Regions from separate parts of the Alteromonas sp. ABH4_457 genome, predicted to be linked through region 1. Evidence: predicted binding sites of a transcription regulator. Region 1 holds the regulator's gene; each other region holds the start of a gene.
The links. Region 1 encodes FNR, which switches genes on or off when oxygen is low (the NO sensors DNR and NnrR bind a similar motif). Its sites were predicted from a motif close to TTGATCTAGATCAA; they were not measured.

Region 1 (5,304 bases):
CAGTCAGGCAGAATATGGGATGGGCCGTAGGCTACAATCTGGTTATCCTGCCGTTTGCAGTGTCCGGCATCCTGACGCCGTGGATGGCGGTGATTGGTATGAGTCTGAGTAGTATTCTGGTAGTAACAAATTCGACGAGACTGTTAAAGTAACGCTATGAGTATAATTTACGTCCTTATTCCCCTTGCTGTGATCATTGTGGCCATTGCCATCGGCGTATTTTTTTGGGCAGTAAAATCTAACCAGTTTGAAGACCTGGATCGCCAGGGCTACAGTATTCTTTTCGATGATGATTTATCTCCTGAAGAAAAAAAGCTGGCCGAAGAACGAAAAAAACTCAATGAGTGATCTGTCGTTTTTTTCTGCCTTGCTGGTCGGGCTGGGCGGAGGCGTTCATTGTGTGGGAATGTGCGGCGGCGTATCGCTGGCACTGTCTGCCGCCACGCCGGCAGACTCATCGCCTTTACCCTATGCGCTTAGCTACAACTTTGGTCGTATATTCAGCTACATACTTGCCGGCGCTGTTACCGGCGGCATCGGGCAGATAGCAAAAGAAGCTGTACCGGTGACCGGCCCTGTACTCGCCGTCATCAGTGGCATTATGCTGATTGCCATGGCCTGCTATCTGGGTAACTGGTGGCGTGGCCTGACCGCTGTTGAAGCCCTCGGCAGTAAACTCTGGCAGAGAATTCAGCCGCTGTCGAAACGGTTTTTACCTTTCAGGTCTCCTACCAGCGCCTTTCCCTATGGTATGATTTGGGGATGGTTGCCCTGTGGACTGGTTTATTCCACCCTGACATGGGCACTGGCTTCAGGGACGGCAATATCCGGTGCTGTAATCATGGCCGGTTTTGGTTTAGGAACGCTACCGGCGTTGCTGGCTGTCCGGGCTGGTGCAGACTGGCTTTCCTCAGGTTTCAGACAACCCGTAGTTCGTCAAATCATTGCTTTGAGTTTGCTGTTGTACGCATTATTGCTGTTGTGGCGGGCTTTAAGTACTATACATTAGAATTATCGCAAACAGCGGAAAGTGAGCATGCAAAAACGTTCGGATTTTTCTATACACTGCCAGAATTGCAGTTTCAGTCATTTGTGTCTGCCCGTGGCCCTCAATAAAACTGAGATTGAGTCACTGGATGACATTATTGAACGCAAAAAGCCTTTGCATAAACACGACACCCTGGTAGAAGCCGGCGATAAATTTACCTCTCTGTACGCTGTGCGAGCAGGTTCATTTAAATCTTTTGTCACCGATAAAGAAGGTGAAGAGCAAATTATCAGTTTCCACTTCCCGGGCGATATTATCGGTTTTGACGGTTTACGTGACGACACACACCAAAGCTATACGCAAGCGCTGGAAACTGCCATGGTGTGTGAACTTCCCTATTCCACCCTTGAAAAAATGTCTGAGCAATTCCCGAAATTGCGCCATCAGATCATGCGTTTTATGAGTGCTGAAATTAAGCAGGATCACGAAATGATGATGCTGCTGAATAAACGGACGGCAGAAGAACGTCTGATTTATTTTATCGCCCATCTGTCCGGTCGCTTCGAAGAACGGGGTTTTTCTCACCGTCAGTTCAATCTGAGTATGACCCGCAACGAAATCGGTAATTATCTCGGATTAACGGTAGAAACGATCAGCCGCTTGCTGACCCGCTTCCAGAAAGAAGGCATTATCAAAGTAGACGGGAAGCTCATTACTGTTCTGGATTTTGCGGCTATGGATAAAAAGCTGCACTCTATGGACATTCCTACTCTTTGCGTGGATTAATATCCCGTTGAAATATTGATCTGAAACAAGGTCTCTCCTGCTGTAAGTCTTATACTAAAGATGAAGGCAGTATTTATTGTCTGCATCAATAAGGAGAGACGCCATGATCACTTGCAAACGTATTCTCGCCGTCGTTCAGGCCGACAACCCTGAACAACCTGCCCTTTCAAGAGCCATCGAAATTGCCCGTAAAACCGGTGCAGAAGTACACGCACTGCTTGTTGTATACGACTTTTCTTATGACATGACAACTATGCTCACCCGCAGTGAGCGTGAAGCCATGCGTGATGCAGTAACCAAAGACCGCATTGTCTGGGCAGAAAAAAACCTGACCCGCTACGATGATTATGATGTAAAGGTTGCTGTTGAGTGGAGTGATAAACGTTACGAAGCCATTACCCGCTACACCATTAACCGTCAGGTTGACCTGGTCGTTAAAGCTACCCGCAAACACGATGATTTTGCATCAGTGCTCTTTACACCAACAGACTGGCACTTACTGAGAAAATGTCCGGCTCCGGTTTTACTTGTCAAAGCCCATGCCTGGCCTGAACACGGTAATATTGTTGCAGCAGTCAATGTGGGTACAGAAGACAAAGAACATGCACAACTGAATGACAAGTTGACCGGTATCGCAAAGGATTATGCAGAGTTACTGAGCGGTCAGGTACATCTGGTTAATGCCTATCCTTCTGCCCCACTGAATATCGCCATTGAGATCCCCGATTTCAATCCTGAGACGTATCATAACGCTGTGCGCAATCATCATGTTCAGGAAATGGAAAACCACAGCGCTAAATTTGGGATCGGCGTAGCAAATTGCCATGTTGTCGAGGGATTACCCGATATAGCCATCCCGAAAGTGACTGAACAGCTGGATGCAGAACTCGTCGTCATCGGTACCGTGGGACGTACAGGCATATCAGCCGCCTTTTTGGGCAATACTGCAGAGCATGTTATTGATAACCTGAATTGCGATGTACTGGCGGTTAAACCTGACGGATTTACGTCTCCGGTTAAGTAAATGCGCGATAACGGAATGCTGCTTGTGTAGCAGCATTCCGTCTGCTTTTGTATAATGGTACTTTTATTTTTCCAGCCAATTCTGAAGTGCCATGAATCAAGTAACATCTACGCCATCTGACAACGCCAGTCACAGTGCGCAAAGTAAACAAAAATACAACTTTAACAAGTTGCAGAAAAGACTGCGCAGACATGTTGGCAAAGCCATCGAAGACTTCAATATGATTGAAGACGGCGACAAGGTCATGGTGTGCTTATCCGGCGGAAAAGACAGCTATACCTTGCTGGATATCCTGCTATTTTTACGTAAAATTGCACCGGTCAATTTCGATATCGTCGCGGTTAACCTCGATCAGAAGCAGCCAGGCTTTCCAGAGCATGTGTTGCCTGAATACCTGAATTCTCAGGGTATTGACTACAAAATTGTGGAAGAAGATACCTATTCCATCGTTAAAGATAAAATCCCTGAAGGGAAAACCACCTGTTCACTGTGTTCCAGATTAAGACGCGGGATCCTGTACCGTACGGCAAAGGAACTCGGCGCAACCAAAATAGCCCTCGGTCATCATCGTGATGATATGCTGGAAACATTGTTTCTGAACATGTTCCATGGCGGAAAACTAAAAGCTATGCCGCCCAAACTGGTAAGTGACAACGGTGAACACATTGTTATTCGCCCGCTGGCTTATTGCAGTGAGAAAGACATTCAGAAATACGCTGACGCCACTGAGTTCCCGATCATCCCCTGTAATCTTTGCGGTTCTCAGGAGAATCTGCAAAGACAGAATATTAAAATGATGCTGCAGGACTGGAATAAGCGTTTTCCGGGTCGCATTGAGTCTATGTTCCGTGCAATTCAGAACGTTGCCCCATCACACCTCGCTGATGGCAATTTGTATGATTTTAAAGGGATCAAGGCCACAGGCGCACCGGTAGAAGACGGTGATACAGCCTTCGACAAGCCGGATTTTACCAGTGCGGTCAGTGATGATGCACAATCCCCTGTTCAAATTGTTAATCTGACGGAATAAACCATGAAAATCGGACTCGCACTCGGTGCCGGCGCTGCAAGGGGCTGGACACATATTGGCATCATTGAAGCACTTGAACGGCTGGGCGTTAAGATAGATGTGGTTGCGGGTTGCTCGATAGGTGCTTATGTGGGCGCAGCCTATGCAAGTGGTAAGCTTGAGCACCTCAAAGAGTGGGCTTGCTCGTTAACAGAATGGCAAATCCTGTCTTTAATGGGTGTTGGCATCCGCAAAGGTGGCATTGCCAGCGGACAAAAAGTGTTTACCAAACTGGCGGAAGAATTTTGCGCCCCGTCTTTTGAAGAGATGAATAAACCCTTTGCTGTGGTTGCCACGGATTTATACTCCGGCCGCGAAGTCATGTTCAACCAGGGGCCCGTTGATAATTGTATTCAGGCATCCTGCGCAATTCCTGCCTTGTTCAGTCCGGTTGAATATAATGGCCGGTGGCTGGTGGATGGTGCTGTCGTCAATCCTGTACCTGTAAACCTTTGCCGTCAACTGGGCGCAGATTTTGTGATTGCGGTGAATCTCAACGCTGATTTCAAGCCTCAGCGCCTGGAAAGACCAGCCGCAGAACATGAAAAAATCCAGAAAAAAACCGATGACTTTTTCTCTAAAGGTTCAAATATTGTCAGGCAGTGGTTTTCACCGGAATCCAGGTCAGATAAACCGGAACCGCCGGGGATCCTGAGTGTCATGAGCAGTTCTCTTGAAATACTGCAAGCCCGCGTGACCCGCTCCAGACTGGCCGGAGATCCGCCTGACGTACTGATAGAGCCTCATCTTTCAGATGTAGGACTGATGGAGTTTCACCGTGCTGGTGAATTATGTCTGGAAGGGGAAAAAACAGTAAACCGGCTGGCGGAAGAAATTAAATATCAGTTAGTCATTGAAGATAATATCGAAGAAAATACGACAATCGGCACCGCTTCATAGGAAGCGGTTCCTTTACTTTTTCTGCTTACCGGCTCAGCGCACGGCTTTTGCCGTTATCCTCATCGGCACATCCGGCAAAGTCAGGCCTTTACTTTGTTCTATCCAGTCAGCAGGTAACGTCACGATGCCCATATTGATAGAAGGCGCATCTTTAAGAGGCATACTGATGTTATCATCGGCAAACTGTATATTCAGCCCGTCGACAGTAGGCATCATGAATGACAAAAAGCTGCCCATAGCATTGAAGAATGATTTGTATTGCCCGAGCAGAAATACCAGTTCTTCTTTCGTGTAGGTTTTGGAAAGATAAGCCGGCTTTGTCTCGAGCTGAACGGACATATCACACAGGTTCGCCGCTTCCGCCAAATCAATTTCAACCACTGCTTCTGCCATTTTCAGGATCTTGTCATCAGGGACGGTGAACCGGTTTTCCGGCGAAACAGTGAGTGGCATCACCTGTTTTTCTGTGATGATTTTCGCATCGTTAATACCACACAGATACCCTTCCCCTACACGTACAAAACCAAATGCAAACTG
Region 2 (5,304 bases), on a different contig from region 1:
TGGAAGGTGCTGGTGCGCCTGTATCGATGGCGGATATTCAGGTGGATCCGGAAATTGAAATTGATAAACCGGAGCGGCCGGACGTGGCAATGGCGCAACCTGACTGGGCTGTACCGGAAATAGACTGGGAGGCTTACGCTCTCAGTGAACTGGACGGCAAGCCTACCTTGCTGACTCCGGTAAAAATCCGGTTCCCGAAAAAACTGAAACATCGCGGTATTGAACGGGTTGTGGTGAAGCTGGATGTAATGATTGATGAGAAGGGTGACGTCACCCTGATTGATATCGTCGACAACCCGCATCATGAACTTAATAAGGAAATTCAGCGCTTTGTGAAAGGCAGTAAATTCACTGCTCCGCACAAAGCCGATCACGCTGTCAGAGCAAGATTTATCTGGCCTGTGGAGATTGAAGCATAATGAAAAAATTCACGTTTAAACGATTAGGATGTTGTGCGTTACTACTTGCTTTCACAGCAGGCGCGCAGGCAGAGGTTAAAGTATCGCTGGACGAACCGGTCTGGGAATTCAGTTACCGCGCCGGTAAAAGCGATGCCCACAGGAACAGAGTAAACCGTGACGAAGGTGAGTTCTTTCACAACGTACAGCCGTTGCTGCAAAAGCAGGATTTCAAAGGCGTAGAGCAAGCCTGGAACACCTACCGTCAGGAACACGAAAAAGTCAGTGCCATGCTGCATGAAATGATGGGCCAGGTGTTTTTAAGCTTAAAGAAAAACAGTGAAGCGAAAAAACACTTCGAACTGGCGTTAAAGGAAGATCCTTCATCGTCAACTTCACACCGTGGCCTGAGCATGATTTATATGCTTGATGAGTCTTACGAAAAGGCCCGTGAACATGTGGTGGCTTCGCTGGCACTCGGGGTGTCTGACAGTCAGGTGTATGGCCAGCTCGGATACCTTAACCTGCAACTGGAAAAACCCCGCAGTGCTACCGCAGCCTACCAGAATGCCATGATGCTGGAACCCGGTAATGCCCAGTGGGCGCAGGGGCTGCTGTTTGCGCTGATTGCCAGTGACGCACTTCCCCAGGCGTCTTCACTGGTGGGAGAAATGCTCAGTGAAAAGCCAGACAGCGCAAGGTTATGGCTGCAACGCAGTCAGATTGCGATGAAAAGTCAGGATGATCTCACTGCTATCAGCAGCCTGGAAACGGCGCTGTCTCTGGGGGAAAAGCGTGCGGAAAATCTCACGACTCTGGCAAAACTTCATGTGAAGTCCGGCAGTCCGCATCGTGCGGTTGCGCTGCTTAACGATAACGTCAGTACTTTGCTGGCCGGCAACAGTGATGGCGCAGAGACCATGTTAAGTATTGCCAACTGGCTGGCGGCCAGTCAGGACTGGCAAAACCTGGGTGCTCTGGTCAGTACATTGGATAAAAACGCTAAACGCCTTGATAGCAGTAACACAGCAATGCTGAACGTTATGAAGGCGAACCTCGCCATTGCGAAGGATCAGAACAGTAAAGCGCAGGACTACCTGCTGACTGCTATTAAAGCCGCGCCGGCGAACGGTGATGCGCTGATGACGCTGGCAGCACTTCTGCGTAAAGAGAAGAAAGACGAACGTGCAAAAATGTATTACCTGCGTGCCGAAGCACTCCCCGAATATAAAGAACGGGCCATGCTGGGACGGGCACAGGTCGCCATTAATCAGAACGCTTACGCTGATGCACTGACGTTGCTTCGTCAGGTGTACAAATCGAATCCGGGACGCAGTGATTTGCTGAGCAATATTCAGTCTCTGGAAAATATTGTGAAGAACGCATCATAATGACAACACAACATCTCCCTTTCTATTCAGCACCTGCCTTTACGGTAACTGTCAGAGTCATTCTGGCGGTGGCGGGTGGTTATGCGGCGGCTACCGCAATCAGTTTGTTGCTGGCGGCCGGGTCAGAGGTGTCCGGCCGCCAGGAAATTGCCTTTATCCGTATGGTGTTTTTCCTTGCATGGACGGTTTATATCATCTGGATATTCGCCATCAATAACCATGTAAAAGCCTTCATCACCGCGCTGGCAATTAACGTCATGGCGTGGGGGCTGGTGTGGTCCGGTGTAGCGTCATGAAGGGAAGACGGCAATGAAAGGTTCACTCAGACAGTCGATGACCTGGCTGCATACATGGAGCAGCATCACCGCGGGCTGGATCCTGTTCGCGATATTTTTTACCGGTACGCTGGCATTTTTCAGAAGTGAAATTACTCACTGGATGCAGCCTGAATTACATGTGTCTGTGCCGGCTGAGAACAGCGCTGAAGTGGCTTACCGCTATTTGCAGGGCAAGGCCACGGGGGCTCAGGAATGGCAAATTTCTTTACCGGGACCCAGAGAAGAAACAGTCAGTGCAAGCTGGCGTAATGGCGGGGAAAATCGCCAGCAAATGCGTTCGCAACGTGCCGTCCTGGATGCGTCTACCGGTGAGGAGCTGACACCGAGAGAAACCGCCGGTGGCAATTTTCTGTACCGCTTCCACTTTGAACTATACGGCGTACCGCGTGCTGCAGGTGAGACCTTCGTCGGCATTGTCAGCATGATGATGCTCATTGGTATTGTCAGCGGCGTGATCATGCACCGTAAAATCTTTGCAGATTTTTTCATGTTCAGGCCAAAGAAGAAGCTGCTTTCCTGGATAGACGGGCACGTTCTGGCATCCGTGCTGGCGCTGCCATTTCATCTGATGATCACATTCTCCGGCTTGTTACTGTTAGGAGGCACTTTGCTTCCGTGGAACGGCAGTGGTGGCGGACATGGTGGTCCTCCCGGTGGCGGAGGTCCGCAGGGACAGGGCGGGCCGCAACGGGGCGCACCGCAAGCGCGGGCAGTACAACATAAGCCTGCAGCGCCAGTTGTGGACAATAGCGCCCTGCTGGCACAGGTTATGGCCAGTGCTTCTGCTGAATGGGGCGTACCTGCTGACCGCATCACCATTAAAAATCCGGGCACAGATAAAGCGACACTTTCTGTATCCGGTCCCAACCGTGTTGAGTTATCCGCCGGTCGTGGCGGGAACAGCGGGCTGGTTTTTAACTCTGAAGGTGAAATTCTGAAAGTAGAAGAGGCGTCTTCTGCACCGAATACCAGCCAGGCAATTTATAACTATATGGACATGCTGCATCAGGCCCGTTTTGCCGACAGTGTTACCCGCTGGCTGCTCTTTTTTGCCGGTATTCTGGGCACGTTAATGGTGGGGACCGGTTCTATCCTTTGGGTAGAGAAGCGCGCCAAAAAACAAATGGGACGCAGAGGCTTCGAACTGGTGAGAGGCACGAACATTGGTGCTATTGCCGGGCTGATGGTGGCTACCGGTGCTTATTTCTGGGCGAACCGCCTGTTGCCTGCAGAATTGGCGACACGCAGTGACTGGGAAATACGCAGCTTTTTCATTGTGTGGGGGCTTTGTGTGGTAGCCGGATTGTTCAGACGCGACCGTAAAGGCTGGCTCTGGCAAACGCTGGCAGCTGCAGTACTATTTACTTTCATTCCGTTGCTGGATGTCGCTACATCACCTGTTCTGGTGCCTGATACGTTAAGGATCATATTCGATGCAGCCTGTCTTATCCTGGCCGCGCTGGCCTGGTATGCGGTGAGTAAACTCAAAGCTGAACCTAAATCTAAACGCGCGCCGTCAGGCCGCAAAGACAGCCCTGCCCGCCGGAGACGGCCTGCACCGGAAGCGGGCAGCACCGGGGAGCAGACAGCATGATGACATTTCTGTGTTTACTGCTGTGCATTGCCGGTTTCCTGCACTTTTCTATGGCTAATCCGAAACATTTCCGTGCGGTCACCGGTGATGAGATTGAAAATGTGCCCTGGGGCAGGCTGATATTTCAGACGCTGGCAGTGTGTTTTCTGACTGTAGCGACGTTTCCGGCGATAGCCGGCTGGCAAACTGAAATCGGACTGGTTGTGTGGTGCGGATTGCTGCATGTGGCAGCGGTACTGGTGTCTTTGCTGTTTACTTATCAGCAGGATGCGCTGGCATTTGTATGGCGCTGGTGTGTGCCGGGAGGCTGGCTTCAGCGGGTATTACCCCGCTGATCCAACTGTCCGGGTTCAAACTTAGCCCGGACGTTTTACCCAGGCACTGCACCAGCCGTTGGTGTTAACCAGTTTACCCGGGAAAATGGCGCAGGGACGGTGAGCTTGTCCGTCCTCACCCTGAATGTACATGCAATTACCGCACTGAGACCCTTCCACCGTTGATTTCGGGGTATATTTCAATGCCTGTGCTGTGGGGTCGTCGGTCTGCAGTTGCTCCTGTGCCTGTGCGCGAAGTGCAGTGCCACCTAACGTCAAACCGATCAGTGTGGTGCCTGACAGTTTTAGGAAATCACGACGGTTCACATTACTCATAATTTGCTCCCATAAAGCTTAAACGAGAATGATTTGTTTTTATTTGGTCTTATAACGTAAAAAACCTGCCGCGATGACAGGTTTACCATGACAATAGTTATACGACACATTTACGGGACTGCCAAATCGTTCCGTCACATATTTGATGTAGATTAACTTTTCTTCACCGCAGGACCTGTGCATTTACGCGTTTTTACCTGCCAGCGTGACGGGTTTGTCCGGTTTCGCATAGGCATAACGGGCGATGGGTTCCGCACGGTGGTAAGTATCCAGCCCGCTGATACAGGCAAGATTCATTTTCTCCAAATCCAGTTGTCCGTCCTCACCGGTGGCCCCCTCCATCACGTAAATATCAAGCACCCTGCCAATGACCAGTACTGTCTTATTACATTGCAGCGTGGTTATTTCTTCTGCCGCCATGGCCATACGCAAAGGACTTTGAGCGACGAAAGGCGCGGCGAATCCGTCTTCTTTCAGCGGTGTTAAGCCCGTGGCATCAAACTCACTGGTGTGTTCATCATAGCGGGCAGAAGTCTGGTGAGCTTTATCTGTCCAGCCGGCGCTGACTGCATTAATGGTGTACACACCGGTTTCACGAATATTTTCCAGCGTTTGCCGTGGCACAGTGTGCGGACGTAACAACATGCCCTGAAGAGGAGGATGCGCCCCCACGTGAAATACAGAGCTGATAATGGCCAGGTTATCCCGTTTACCGTCAGTGGTGCCTACAAGGTTGGCCCCTTTGTAGCCTGACAAGCAGTTGATCAGGTTCGTTCGGGTCTGTTTTTCCAGCTCATTAATAGCAGCAGAGGAAAAATGCCGCATGGACGGGTCAGTCATATCAGGCATTCTCCTGCTCAACCTGCACAGTTAAGTTGTCGCCGTCACTGTACACTGTCATTTCAATAGGCTGACAGCAGACCTGGCAATCCA
Region 3 (5,304 bases), on a different contig from region 1:
CAGCTGACCGGCCACATAGTTGCCCAGCGCTCCGCCCATACCGAAAGCAATACTGACGTACAGGGCCTGACCGCGACTCTGGAAACGTGATGGGAAAAAATGCGTGATGAAGTGCATAGCAGTAACATGCGCCAGGCCAAAGCTGAGCGCATGAATAAGCTGACTGATCACCACAACCACGCCGTGCTCTGCCCACGCCGCCAGCGCGTACCATCTGCCTGCTGTTAACACCATACACCACAATAACAATTGCCACACACCCACTCTGGCAATCAGTCTGCGGGCGATCAGGAAAATACCGATTTCAGCCACAACGCCAATGGCGATGAGCATACCGGTTTGCTGACCGCTGTAATCGAGATCACGCATGTACAGAGCGAAGAATCCGTAATAAGCCCCAAAACTTACCTGCAATAAAGCGGCGGAGGCCAGAAATAACAAAAAGGTTCTGTTGCGGGCAATTTGCCACAGCGTACCGGTTTCTTCATCCTTAGACGGCACTTTGTCCGGCTGACGAATAAACAGAGAAGTCAGAAACAACCCGGTCAGCACAAATAAACTGGCATACACCGGCGCCTCTGAGGAAAAGATATCCAGCGCTTTTCCTGTGGACACAGTAAGTACTATAAAACCGATACTGCCCCACAGACGAACCTGGCCATAACTTATCCGGGTGGGTTTTACTGACTGAATGGTGATCACCTCAAGTTGAGGCAACACCGCCGTCCAGAACATCATCATTAACCCGAAAGCCAGCGTGAGTCCCCAGAAACTGCTAAACCAGAATACAGATGTAAAACACACCACAGACAACAGGCAGCCGAGGCGGACAACATTTACCGCTTTACCGGTTTTGTCCGCCACACTGGCCCACAGAGACGGACCGACAATACGGGATAAGGTAATCACTGCCCACAATTCACCGATGTCTGACGAGGTAAACCCGCGGCCATCAAGAAAAATGCCTAAATAAGGCGTGAGTACACCAAGCTGACCAAAATACAACCAGTAGGTAACCGCAAGCAGAATGATATTGGTGCGCGAATGAGCATTCATAACACGCACCACAGATTAGAATTGTTCAAAGAGAGGCGCTTATTTCGCAGAGTTGCCCGGAATGACAGGGGTGCCGGACGTGATACCGGCATTCTGTGCGCGGTGGCGCAGCACGTGATCCATTAACACAATCGCCAGCATTGCTTCAGCAATAGGTACAGCACGGATACCTACGCACGGGTCATGACGACCTTTCGTCACGATATCGATTTCGTTGCCGTCCACATCAATGGTTTTACCGGGCACTGAAATACTGGACGTTGGCTTAAGCGCCATGTGCACAACCAGATCCTGGCCACTGGAAATGCCACCCAGCACACCACCGGCGTGGTTGCTGCTGAAGCCATCCGGTGTCAGTGTATCGCGGTGCTCACTGCCCTTTTGTTCTATCACACCGAAACCATCGCCAATCTCAACGCCTTTCACCGCGTTGATGCCCATCATGGCACTGGCAATGTCAGCATCGAGACGGTCGAAAACCGGCTCGCCTAACCCTACAGGCATTCCCGTCGCCACTACCGAGACTTTCGCACCGATAGAGTCGCCTGATTTTTTCAGGTCACGCATGTACTGGTCTAATTCGTCCAGCTTACTTTCGTCAGGACAGAAAAACGGATTGGTGTTTGTCACGCTGTGATCAACGGTCTCCACTTTTACCGGTCCAAGCTGGGAAAGATAGCCATGAATTTCGATGCCGCAGCTCTCTTTCAGGAATTTCTTGGCAATACCGCCTGCCGCAACACGAATAGCTGTTTCACGGGCAGAAGAGCGGCCACCACCACGGTAGTCCCGCGTGCCGTATTTTTGATGATAGGTGTAATCCGCATGACCGGGACGGAAACGGTCTTTGATATTGGAATAGTCACCACTGCGCTGATCGGTATTCTGGATCAACAGGCCAATGCTGGTACCGGTGGTTTTACCTTCAAACACACCCGATAAAATTTGTACCTCATCACCTTCCCGGCGGGCGGTGGTGTAACGGGAAGTGCCGGGTTTTCTGCGATCTAAATCAATCTGCAGATCGGCTTCTGAGATTTCCAGTCCCGGAGGACAGCCATCAACCACGCCACCTATTGCAATCCCGTGGCTTTCACCGAATGTGGTGACAGTGAATAATTTTCCAAAGCTATTACCAGACATCTGTATTAACTTTCCTTCCCGTTAAGATATGAAACCAAAGACGCACGGGAGACGGCAAAAATACCGTGTCCGCCGTGTTGAAGTGCTACCCATTCCACGTTTAACCCGGCAAAACGTTCAGCCATATGCACCTGACTGTTGCCGACTTCCACCAGCATCCAGCCATTTTCTTTTAAATACACCGGTGCCTGCTTCAGCATCTGCTCAACCAGATCCAGACCATCTTCTCCTGCCGCAAGGGCTAATTCAGGCTCATGCTGATATTCGTCCGGCAAATCATTCATGTCTTCTTCATCGACATAAGGCGGGTTCGACACGATTAAGTCGTACCGCTGCCCTTCCAGACTGGTAAATAAGTCTGAATGAATGGGGAAAACACGGTCGCCCAACTGATGTTCCTGAATATTGAAATCTGCCACTTCCAGGGCGTCGTGGGAAATATCCACAGCATCCACCTGAGCTTCAGGAAATGTATGGGCCAGCGCAATAGCAATACAACCCCCACCTGTACACATGTCCAGAATACTGGCCGGCTCAGATGACAGATAAGCGGAAAAGCGGTCTTTGATCAATTCGGCAAACGGTGAACGGGGGATCAACACTCTTTCGTCAACGTAAAAAGGCATGTCGCAGAACCATGCCTCACCGGTAATATACGGCAACGGCATGCGTGTTTGTACCCGCTTTAAGACTAAATCTGCAACTTTCTCTTTTTCTGAAGTGGTAAGACGGGCTGAAAATAAGCCGTCACCGGTTTGCGATGTAATATCCTGTGGCAAATGCAGAGCATGCATTACCAGGCTAACAGCTTCATCCCAGCTGTTATCAGTGCCATGCCCGTAGTACAGGTGTGCATCGTTAAAACGGCTCACAGACCATCTCACCATGTCCAGCATGGTGTGCAGTTCACGGATGGCTTCGTCTAAATAAATCTTATCGGTCATGGAGTGTGGTACATCGCCAGAAATAAAGCTGGTATCATACCGAAACTCGCAATGACACCCAACACAAATTGCGCGATAACAGACGTGCAGATGAACACAGGTTAAAACAGACAGGAGAAAATGGTTGGCTGATCAGTGGAAACCGGAAGACGACGACAATGACATGTCATTATTCCGGGAAGCGGTAAGTGGTATAAAGCCGCTCTCACAGGACAAAATTGTGCATAAACGCCGTCATGTGCCGGCGAAGCGCCTGCATTCCGCCACCCGCCCGGACAGCCGTCAGCAAAAGCTGCTGGATGCCAGTTTTGCCTTTTCAGATGTCTATCAGGCCAGCCTGCCCCATCAGGGCCCCATGCGGTATTGCCGCGAAAATGAACCGACACACAGTTTGAAGCGATTACGGCGGGGGGATTTCTATCCTGAGCTGGTACTGGATTTACACGGTCTGAACCGCGAAAACGTGAAGCTGGAATTATCCGCACTCATTTACACCGCGCGCAAGGAGCTTATTGACTGTGTTGCCATTGTGCATGGCATCGGTTCCGGCGTACTAAAAAACGCCTTGCCTCACTACCTGGTTCAACACCCCCATGTCAAAGCGTTTCACCAGGCTCCCCTGGAGTATGGCGGGCAAGGCGCGTTACTGGTGCTTATCGAAACCGTTGATCCGGGCCTCAGTAAACAATAACAAACTATTTATCCGGTCCCGCGCTGTTGTGCATAAACAGCCACGTGTAATAACACATCATCAAAACAACGATAAAAATACCCAGAAGTGAACCCCATACTACAGGGTCTTTAAGCATGGTTAGCCACATCAGATTACTCCCTAACATTGATAACTTTTTACAGTGCTAGTGTGCATGGCTGCGACAGGTAAATCTGTGATCTGAATCAATGGGAACAGTCGATGCAAATAAGACCCGTGATGCAGATCAAAAAGGTTTTTTTAAAAAAAAATGAATAAATTCACAAAACGATATTGCAAATCATTATCATTTACACTATATTGATCCTGCCTGTTCGACGTTGGGTGATTAACGGTCTTGGCTTAGCGTCGATTGTAGGCAGGTGTGTGGTGCGCCTGCCTACTTCTTTTCTCTCCCGGTAACCTTCGTATTGAGTCCTTCGTATTGAAAAAACTGCCGCGTCCGGTACTTTCACACCAAGAATGCCAGCCCCTTACGCAGTCACATCATCATTATGTGAACAGTTTCCAAAACCAGCTTTTCTGCAAGTCTTCTTCGCAGGTTTTTAACTGGGTAGCATAACGCAATGAGCGTGCTTTAACCGTTCCGGCCACCTTTTTCAGCCAGGGCTTACTGTTGTAGGTACGGCGTTTATACCCGCCCCACCCTTCATGGTAATTCAGGTACTGGGCATAGCCGTCCCACTTTGATACACCATTAATTTTATATGATTTGGAAATAAACCAGCCCATGAAATCCATGGCGTCATCAAAATCATCCCGGTCCGCCCAGCTGTTGCCGGTTTCGTTGACATAGTCAGACCAGGTAACCGTTTTAGCCTGAGAATATCCGTAAGCGGAACTGACCCGCCCCCATGGAATAAGACCAAAAAATACATAATCTTTTGGTGGCAGTGCATCATGCCGGAATGAGCTTTCCTGATACATGATTGCCATAGGAACATGGATTGGCACGCCCCATTTATCGCGGGCATCAGCGGCCGCATCATACCAGTCTTCTTTTTCGTAAAAGATTTCGCAAATGTTACTGGTGTCCTGAGGAGGCGACGTGGCACAACCGGTGATACCACTTAAAAGTAGTACAATTCCGGCACCTGCAAAAAATCGTTGTGAATTGTTGAACTTTCTCACTGCCCGCTGTCTTAATAAGTGTTCTGGTAATAAATGTGTGTGTTTCCCTGGAACATTCTTATGCCTGGCCCCCTTGCCAGGCATTTTTTTATCCCCGGCAAGGTCAATTCAGGCTTCAGCTGTCCCGTGTAGCCATCGGTTCTGCGAAATAACCGGCAATAAAATCTGCAAAAGGTACTTCATCCGTCGCCTCAACAGCGTGCTGCGCAGCCAGTGAATCAGCGGCCATTTTTTCAAATGCTTTCAAATCATAGTGCAGATATTCATAGCCTTTAAAGGCTTCCGCGTACTGCTTAGCCAGATTAAGCCCCAGTACGC

Region 2: ACXAGR_RS05355 (high-potential iron-sulfur protein) is a predicted target of FNR. The motif match lies at 4,514-4,527, and genes of this name have one in related genera.
Region 3: ACXAGR_RS14430 (DUF3149 domain-containing protein) is a predicted target of FNR. The motif match lies at 4,072-4,085, and genes of this name have one in related genera.

The regions. Positions count from the first base shown of each region.
Region 1 is NZ_JBSWXN010000006.1:441,690-446,993, reverse strand. Features, by position in the region: gene ACXAGR_RS17385 (heavy metal translocating P-type ATPase) at 1-152, shown strand, start outside; gene ccoS (cbb3-type cytochrome oxidase assembly protein CcoS) at 157-348, shown strand; gene ACXAGR_RS17375 (sulfite exporter TauE/SafE family protein) at 341-1,009, shown strand; gene fnr (fumarate/nitrate reduction transcriptional regulator Fnr) at 1,031-1,774, shown strand; gene uspE (universal stress protein UspE) at 1,878-2,798, shown strand; gene ttcA (tRNA 2-thiocytidine(32) synthetase TtcA) at 2,890-3,828, shown strand; gene rssA (patatin-like phospholipase RssA) at 3,832-4,767, shown strand; gene ACXAGR_RS17350 (DUF2987 domain-containing protein) at 4,801-5,304, opposite strand, start outside.
Region 2 is NZ_JBSWXN010000002.1:505,583-510,886, reverse strand. Features, by position in the region: gene ACXAGR_RS05380 (energy transducer TonB) at 1-419, shown strand, start outside; gene ACXAGR_RS05375 (tetratricopeptide repeat protein) at 419-1,789, shown strand; gene ACXAGR_RS05370 (hypothetical protein) at 1,789-2,085, shown strand; gene ACXAGR_RS05365 (PepSY-associated TM helix domain-containing protein) at 2,099-3,721, shown strand; gene ACXAGR_RS05360 (DUF3325 domain-containing protein) at 3,718-4,056, shown strand; gene ACXAGR_RS05355 (high-potential iron-sulfur protein) at 4,078-4,371, opposite strand; gene ACXAGR_RS05350 (flavin reductase family protein) at 4,555-5,211, opposite strand; gene ACXAGR_RS05345 (zinc ribbon domain-containing protein) at 5,213-5,304, opposite strand, start outside.
Region 3 is NZ_JBSWXN010000005.1:368,191-373,494, reverse strand. Features, by position in the region: gene ACXAGR_RS14450 (MFS transporter) at 1-1,056, opposite strand, end outside; gene aroC (chorismate synthase) at 1,096-2,199, opposite strand; gene prmB (50S ribosomal protein L3 N(5)-glutamine methyltransferase) at 2,205-3,143, opposite strand; gene smrB (endonuclease SmrB) at 3,268-3,834, shown strand; gene ACXAGR_RS14430 (DUF3149 domain-containing protein) at 3,839-3,952, opposite strand; gene ACXAGR_RS14425 (transglycosylase SLT domain-containing protein) at 4,348-4,941, opposite strand; gene gshA (glutamate--cysteine ligase) at 5,102-5,304, opposite strand, start outside.